3 regions of the Geobacillus sp. Manikaran-105 genome follow, and region 2 is predicted to be linked to each of the others. Evidence: riboswitches for the same ligand, from Rfam matches in the RefSeq annotation. Region 2 holds a riboswitch; each other region holds the start of a gene.

Region 1 (2,258 bases), on a different contig from region 2:
TGCCCAAGCAACAGGGCGCCGGCAGCGACAAACAAGCCGCCGAAGATAGTTGCCGGCCCGACCGCCATCAGCCCGGCGCCGACGAGCGGCCCGACGGCATTGGCCACATTGTTCATGCCGGCGGAAAACGCCTCGAGAAAGCCGGTGACAACGAGCAAGGCCATGAATGTTTTTTGCCAGCGCCCTTGTTCAAGCTGCGGATATTTTCGCTTGAGCGCCAAAAACCATTTGCCGACAGCCAGCGTAAACGAAAAGGCGACGATCGGGATCACGATCCATACCGACACGATAAACAGCAGCTTATGAAAGTACAACGCCTGATAGGCGATGCCAACGCCGACGACTGATCCGACGGTGATCTCGCTCGTCGAGAGCGGAATGCCCATGATGTTCGCCGCAAAAAGTGAAATGGCCGCCGCCGTTAAAATGATGACGACGATTTTGACGGTGAGGATCGAAGACGGAATAATGCCCGACCCGATCGTTTTCACTACTTCTCCGCCGCCGAGGCTGCCGAGAAACACGCCGATGCCGCAAAGAAGGAGGGCCATCGACTTTTTCGGAATGGCGCCCGACCCGTACGCGACACCCATCGAGGCGGCCGCGCCGCTCGCCCCGATGTTCATGGCGAAGAAAAAGGACACAATAAAGGCAATGGCAAGGAGCATATCGTTGTTCTCCCCTTATGTGAGATGGAGCCCGCACTCCGTTTTCCCCTGGCCGGCCCAGCGCCCGGAGCGCAAATCGTTCGGATCCGATGCCGGCGCTGTGCAAGGGGCGCAGCCGATGCTCGGGTAGCCCCGGTCATGGAGCACGTTGTACGGAAGACCGTGTTTATATACGTAATTCCAAACGTCTTTCCACGTCCAATGAATGAGCGGGCACACTTTAATGGAGCGGAATTTGTCGTCTTTATTGATGTACTCGACATGGCGCCGCGTCGGCGACTGTTCGCGGCGCAAGCCGGAAATCCAGGCGGTGACGCCGGTCAAGACTTCCCGCAGCGGAATGACTTTGCGCAACTCACAGCATTTGTTCGGATCGCGTTTCCATAGTTCATCGCCGAACTGTGCAGCCTGCTCCTCCAGCGTCAAGTGCGGCTGTTTCATCACGATGCGGAGCGACGGGTATTTTTCCTGTACGTTCGCGATCGTGTCGTACGTCTCTTGGAAATGCAGCCCTGTATCCAAAAAGACGATTTCCGCATCCGGCTTGACTTGGGAAATCAAATCAATGAGCACAATCCCTTCAATGCCGAAACTGCACGCATAGACAATGTCATCGCCGTATTCGCGGTACGCCCAAGCAAGGACAGCCAACGCCCCTTTCGTTTCATCATCGGACGGAAAAGACGGTTTTTCGGCCGTTTCCCATTGGTCATATGTGAGCATCGTTTCCCCCTCCTTAAAAACAAAGAAAATCAACATAATTAGTCGGATATTCATCCGGCAACGGGCAGCCTGGCGATAAAAACGCCCCTTCCATTTCGGAAAGAGCGGAAGAACGAGGGACGCCTTATCTTCCAAAATGGATCCCATTTTGCTGGAATTAGCACCTTGCCAAACGCGGCAGGTTGCCGGAGTTCATCGGGCCAGTCCCTCCCCCGCTCTTGATAAGCGTATGTAATTTATATTGATTAAAATTTTAACACAATTGGCGCTAATGTCAATCCTAGTTTTTCGATAGGAATTTTTTATATACATAGGCAGCTTCGCGATGCTTCCATCCGGTGACGGAAGGAGAGGATTACCGCTTGCGCAGGCTTCCGAGCTCCTCAACAATGGCCTGTATTTCGCTTGGACTGAACGTTTCACGCTTCATGACCATGTCGTAAATGTCTTTCAGTTCGTCATACCATGCCTCGGAAAAATGGGCCGGCTTAATCGCATCAAAATTGAGCACTTTTAATTTTTTCTTCAGCTGTTCAACGATATATTCGACGTTTTCTGCGGACGGTTTCGATAAATCCATGGTTTCGCTCCTTTCGTGGCAGGTTATCATGTATTGTACCACACCGGCGGTGAAAAAGGGGAGAGGCAATATAGTCCGCGCCAGCGTTAGGTGGTAAAATATAGGTGCATGTGCACGAGCTGCTAGAAAGCGGCTATCAAGCGCTTGGATGAAAAGGGAAAACTAATGCCAAGAAAACGGGATGGAAAGGAGTGGCTGCTTCGATGGTCAAAGTGTTGTTTGTTTGCCTCGGCAACATTTGCCGTTCGCCGATGGCGGAAGCGGTATTCCGTCATTTGGTGAACGAA
Region 2 (2,258 bases):
GATCAGCGATGCGCGCCTTGAGGAGCTGGCCGATGAACTCGAAGGGCGGGATGTGTACGTGCTCGCCGATGCCGATGAGGCGGGGGAAAAATTGCACCGGCAGTTCCGCCGGGTGTTTCCGGAAGCAGGGCATATTTACATTGACCGGGCGTATCGCGAAGTGGCCGCCGCCCCGATCTGGCATTTGGCGCATGTGCTGCTGCGCGCCCATTTTGACGTCCGTATCGAATCGTTCATGAGAGGAAGAGGCGAGTGAACACAATCGGTCGAAACGATATTAAGCGAATGGTGGAAGGGGAGCCGCTTCTCGCTCTTTCGTTGTATACCCCGCTGTGCGGCACGTGCCAGTTGGCGAGGCGCATGCTTGTTGTCCTAGAACAATTGTTTCCGGACATACCGTTTTGCGAAACGGACATCAACTACATCCCCGAGCAGGCGGCGGCGTGGAAAATTGAAAGCGTTCCGTGCTTGCTTCTTTTCGCCGGCGGAGAGATCATCGGCAAATGGTATGCGTTCCATTCGGTCCCTTATTTGTACGAAGCAATCCGCGCCCGTTTGCCGCGCTGACGATCCGCCGTTTTTTGACGCCGTTTGACACATTTCTTGGGAAATGACAAAAACGGCGTTGGTTCGCCACGGCGGCTGTCGAGATTTTTGTAAAGGATTCTCCCCCTTCGGCATGGAAATAAAAGGACAAAGGAGATGGGGGGGAGGATGCTCAATGGAAATGCGCGAGTTGGTAGGGCAGTTTATGGAACGGATGCAAACGTTGCGCCATTTGTTGCCGATTTTGCCGGATGAGCAGCTGTATGTCCGCTTTGAAAGCGAGGAAGAGACCGCCATCGTGGCGCTCGGCAAGGAGCTTGCCGCCGGAAGGGAACCTGATGAACGGAACGTCTTGACGGTGCGCGGCTCCAAAAAAGCGCTTTGCTCGCTTTTAGGCGGCGAGCTGAAGCTGCAGCAGCTCGTCCGGCTGCGCGAAGTGCATGTATCGGGAAGCTTTCGTCATCTGTTGCTGCTTGAGTCGCTCCTCCATTTGGCTAAGCCGTATCGGCATGTTGGGTGAAATTTTTATTGACAATGTTCGACACAAGGTGATACAATCACAGCTGTAGTCAATCGAATAGGCGATTGTTGCGCTCTTATCAAGAGAGGTGGAGGGATGTGCCCAATGAAGCCCGGCAACCGTCAGCGCGTGCGCTGAAAAGGTGCCAATTCACACAAAGCGGCCTGCTTTGAGAGATAAGAGACGGAATGGTGCACAATACCTTTCTGTTCTCTGCGGGCAGAAAGGTTTTCTTTTTGCGCTCCGCCGCCTTGGGGAGGAAGGAAGGTGAAACGATGATTACACTCGAACATGTGACAAAAATCTATCAAGCGGCTAACGGCTCGGTCACGGCCGTCGACAATGTGTCGCTTGAGATTCGCGAAGGGGAAATTTTCGGCATTATCGGCTACAGCGGCGCGGGGAAAAGTACGCTCATCCGCTTGCTCAATGGGCTCGAGAAGCCGACGGGCGGCCGGGTGGTCGTCGCCGGCCGCGACATGGGGCGCATCAAAGGGCGGGAGCTGCGCAAGGCGCGTCAAGAGATCGGGATGATTTTCCAACATTTCAACTTGCTTTGGTCGCGCACAGTGCGGGAAAACATTGCGTTTCCGCTCGAGATTGCGGGTGTTCCGAAAGCAGAGCGGCAAAAACGGGTCGATGAACTGATCGAGCTCGTCGGGCTCACGGGGCGGGAAGAGGCGTATCCGTCGCAGTTGAGCGGCGGGCAAAAGCAGCGTGTCGGCATTGCCCGGGCGCTCGCCAACAACCCGAAAGTGCTGCTTTGCGACGAGGCGACATCGGCGCTCGACCCGCAGACGACCGATGCGATTTTGGACCTGCTTGTCGACATCAACAAGCGGCTCGGGCTGACGATCGTGCTCATCACCCATGAGATGCACGTCATCCGCAAAATTTGCGACCGCGTCGCCGTGATGGAAAACGGCAAAATCGTTGAGCAAGGCGAAGTGTTGCATGTGTTCCGCAACCCGCAGCAGCCGATCACGAAGCGGTTCGTCAAGCAGCTCGTCGAGCCGGAAGAGACGGAAGAGGCGATTTCCCATTTGTTTGGCCAATATCCGAGCGGGCTGATCGCGCAGCTGACGTTTGTCGGCGCGGCGGCCGGCCAGCCGCTCATCAGCCAGGTCGTGCGGCAATTTGCCGTCGATATGAATATTTTGCAAGGGAAAATTTCGCAAACCCATCAAGGCGC
Region 3 (2,258 bases), on a different contig from region 2:
TCCCTTTTCCGAACTGCTTGAACAGCTGCCGAAGCAGTTTTTCGCCTCGCTCGTGGCGAAAGTCGGTGCGAAGATCAAGGCGGGTTATGATGTGATCAACTTAGGGCAGGGCAATCCGGATCAGCCGACGCCGGCGCACATTGTCGAAGCGATGCAGAAGGCAGCCGCGAACCCAAAATACCATAAATATTCGCCGTTTCAAGGCTACTCGTTTTTGAAAGAAGCCGTAGCGGCGTTTTACGCGCGCGAGTACGGGGTGACGATCGACCCGGCCCGCGAGGTCGCCATCTTGTTCGGCGGCAAAGCCGGGCTTGTCGAGCTGCCGCTTTGCCTCGTCAACCCGGGCGATGTCGTGCTCGTCCCGGACCCGGGTTATCCGGACTATTGGTCGGGAATCGCGCTCGCCCGCGCGCGGATGGAAATGATGCCGCTTGTCGCGGAGAATGGGTTTCTGCCGGATTATTCGGCCATTCCCAGGGCGGCGGCCGACCGGGCGAAACTGATGTTTTTAAACTATCCGAACAACCCGACCGGCGCGACGGCGACGAAGGAGTTTTTTGCTGAAACGGTGGCGTTTGCGGAAAAGTACGGCATAGCCGTTGTGCACGATTTTGCCTATGGCGCGATCGGCTTTGACGGCCAAAAGCCGGTCAGCTTTCTAGAAGTGGACGGGGCGAAAGACATTGGCGTTGAAATCTACACGTTCTCGAAAACGTACAATATGGCCGGCTGGCGCGTGGCGTTCGCTGTCGGCAATGAGCGGATCATCCGTGCCATTGAGTTGTTGCAAGATCATTTGTACGTCAGCTTGTTCGGCGCCGTCCAAGAAGCGGCGGCAGCTGCGCTCCTCGGCCCGCAAGACTGCGTCGCGGAGCTCATTGCCTTGTACGAGGCGCGCCGCAATACGTTTATTCATGCTTTGCGCGCGATCGGCTGGGAAGCGCCGGCGCCGTCTGGATCATTTTTCGCCTGGCTTCCGTTGCCAAAAGGCGCATCATCCGCCGAATTTGCCGATCTGTTGCTTGAGCGGGCGCACGTCGCCGTCGCCCCAGGCATCGGTTTTGGAAAACACGGCGAAGGGTATGTGCGCGTTGGATTGTTGACCGATGAAGCGCGGCTTCGCGAAGCGGCGGAGCGGATCGGCCGGCTCGGATTGTTTTGAAAAAAAGAGCGGCAATGAACCGTTGACGGGACAACGTTGACCAGGCTGTTTTGAAAAAAATGATTGACAACGGCGGCAAAGGCTGTCATAATTCAAAGTAAATTTGCCAATCGTTTGACAAGTGCATAAACGAGCAGGCTTTCTTATCAAGAGCAGGCGGAGGGACGAGCCCAATGAAGCCCGGCAACCGGCTTGGCGTACGCTAAGCACGGTGCTAATTCTTGCAGCGGAAACGCTGGGAGATAAGAAGAGCGCCATGAATGAATGACGCCTCTTCTTAGGAAGGGGCTTTTTTATTTCGCCATATATTGAAAGAGGGATGGACGATGAGTGCAGTCATTGCGACGTATTTGCTTCATGATGAACACGATATTCGCCAAAAGGCGGAAGGAATCGCGCTCGGCTTGACAGTCGGCACATGGACCGACTTGCCGCAGCTAGAGCAAGACCAGCTTCGCAAGCATAAAGGGGAAGTCGTTGCGATCGAAGAGCTTGGCGAGAGCGAGCGGGTAAACGCCTATTTCGGCAAGCGGTTGAAGCGGGCAATCGTCAAAATCGCTTACCCGACCGTCAACTTCAGCGCCGATTTGCCAGCATTGTTGGTGACGACGTTCGGCAAGCTGTCGCTTGACGGGGAAGTGCGGTTGCTTGATTTGGCATTTCCGGAAGAATGGAAGCGGCAGTTTCCGGGGCCGCGCTTTGGCATCGCCGGCATTCGCGAAAAGGTCGGAGTGTACGACCGCCCGCTGTTGATGAGCATTTTCAAAGGCATCGTCGGCCGCGATTTGGCGTATTTGACATCAGAGTTGAAAAAGCAAGCGCTTGGCGGCGTTGACTTGGTCAAAGATGACGAAATTTTGTTTGACAGCGATCGTCTGCCATTTGCGAAGCGCATTACAGAAGGCAAAGCGGCGCTCGAAGAGGTGTACGAACAAACAGGCAAGCGGACGCTGTATGCCGTCAACTTGACCGGCAAAACGTTTGAACTGAAAGAAAAAGCGAAACGGGCGGCTGAGCTTGGCGCCGATGTGCTGTTGTTCAACGTGTTCGCCTATGGATTGGACGTCCTGCAAGGGTTGCGGGAAGATGAAGAGAT

The links. Region 2 has a riboswitch for S-adenosylmethionine ahead of CV945_RS10215 (methionine ABC transporter ATP-binding protein). Riboswitches for the same ligand answer to the same signal wherever they lie in the genome.
Region 1: linked by a shared signal. The riboswitch ahead of CV945_RS10685 (phosphoadenylyl-sulfate reductase) and the one ahead of CV945_RS10215 (methionine ABC transporter ATP-binding protein) in region 2 are both predicted to bind S-adenosylmethionine.
Region 3: linked by a shared signal. The riboswitch ahead of mtnW (2,3-diketo-5-methylthiopentyl-1-phosphate enolase) and the one ahead of CV945_RS10215 (methionine ABC transporter ATP-binding protein) in region 2 are both predicted to bind S-adenosylmethionine.

The regions. Positions count from the first base shown of each region.
Region 1 is NZ_PIJG01000032.1:50,920-53,177, forward strand. Features, by position in the region: gene CV945_RS10680 (sulfate permease) at 1-668, opposite strand, end outside; gene CV945_RS10685 (phosphoadenylyl-sulfate reductase) at 684-1,391, opposite strand; SAM riboswitch class I at 1,513-1,619, opposite strand; gene CV945_RS10690 (DUF1128 domain-containing protein) at 1,747-1,971, opposite strand; gene CV945_RS10695 (low molecular weight protein-tyrosine-phosphatase) at 2,175-2,258, shown strand, end outside.
Region 2 is NZ_PIJG01000030.1:25,226-27,483, forward strand. Features, by position in the region: gene CV945_RS10200 (ribonuclease M5) at 1-256, shown strand, start outside; gene CV945_RS10205 (thioredoxin family protein) at 253-567, shown strand; gene CV945_RS10210 (hypothetical protein) at 722-1,066, shown strand; SAM riboswitch class I at 1,140-1,249, shown strand; gene CV945_RS10215 (methionine ABC transporter ATP-binding protein) at 1,342-2,258, shown strand, end outside.
Region 3 is NZ_PIJG01000031.1:20,608-22,865, forward strand. Features, by position in the region: gene CV945_RS10360 (pyridoxal phosphate-dependent aminotransferase) at 1-1,162, shown strand, start outside; SAM riboswitch class I at 1,303-1,411, shown strand; gene mtnW (2,3-diketo-5-methylthiopentyl-1-phosphate enolase) at 1,489-2,258, shown strand, end outside.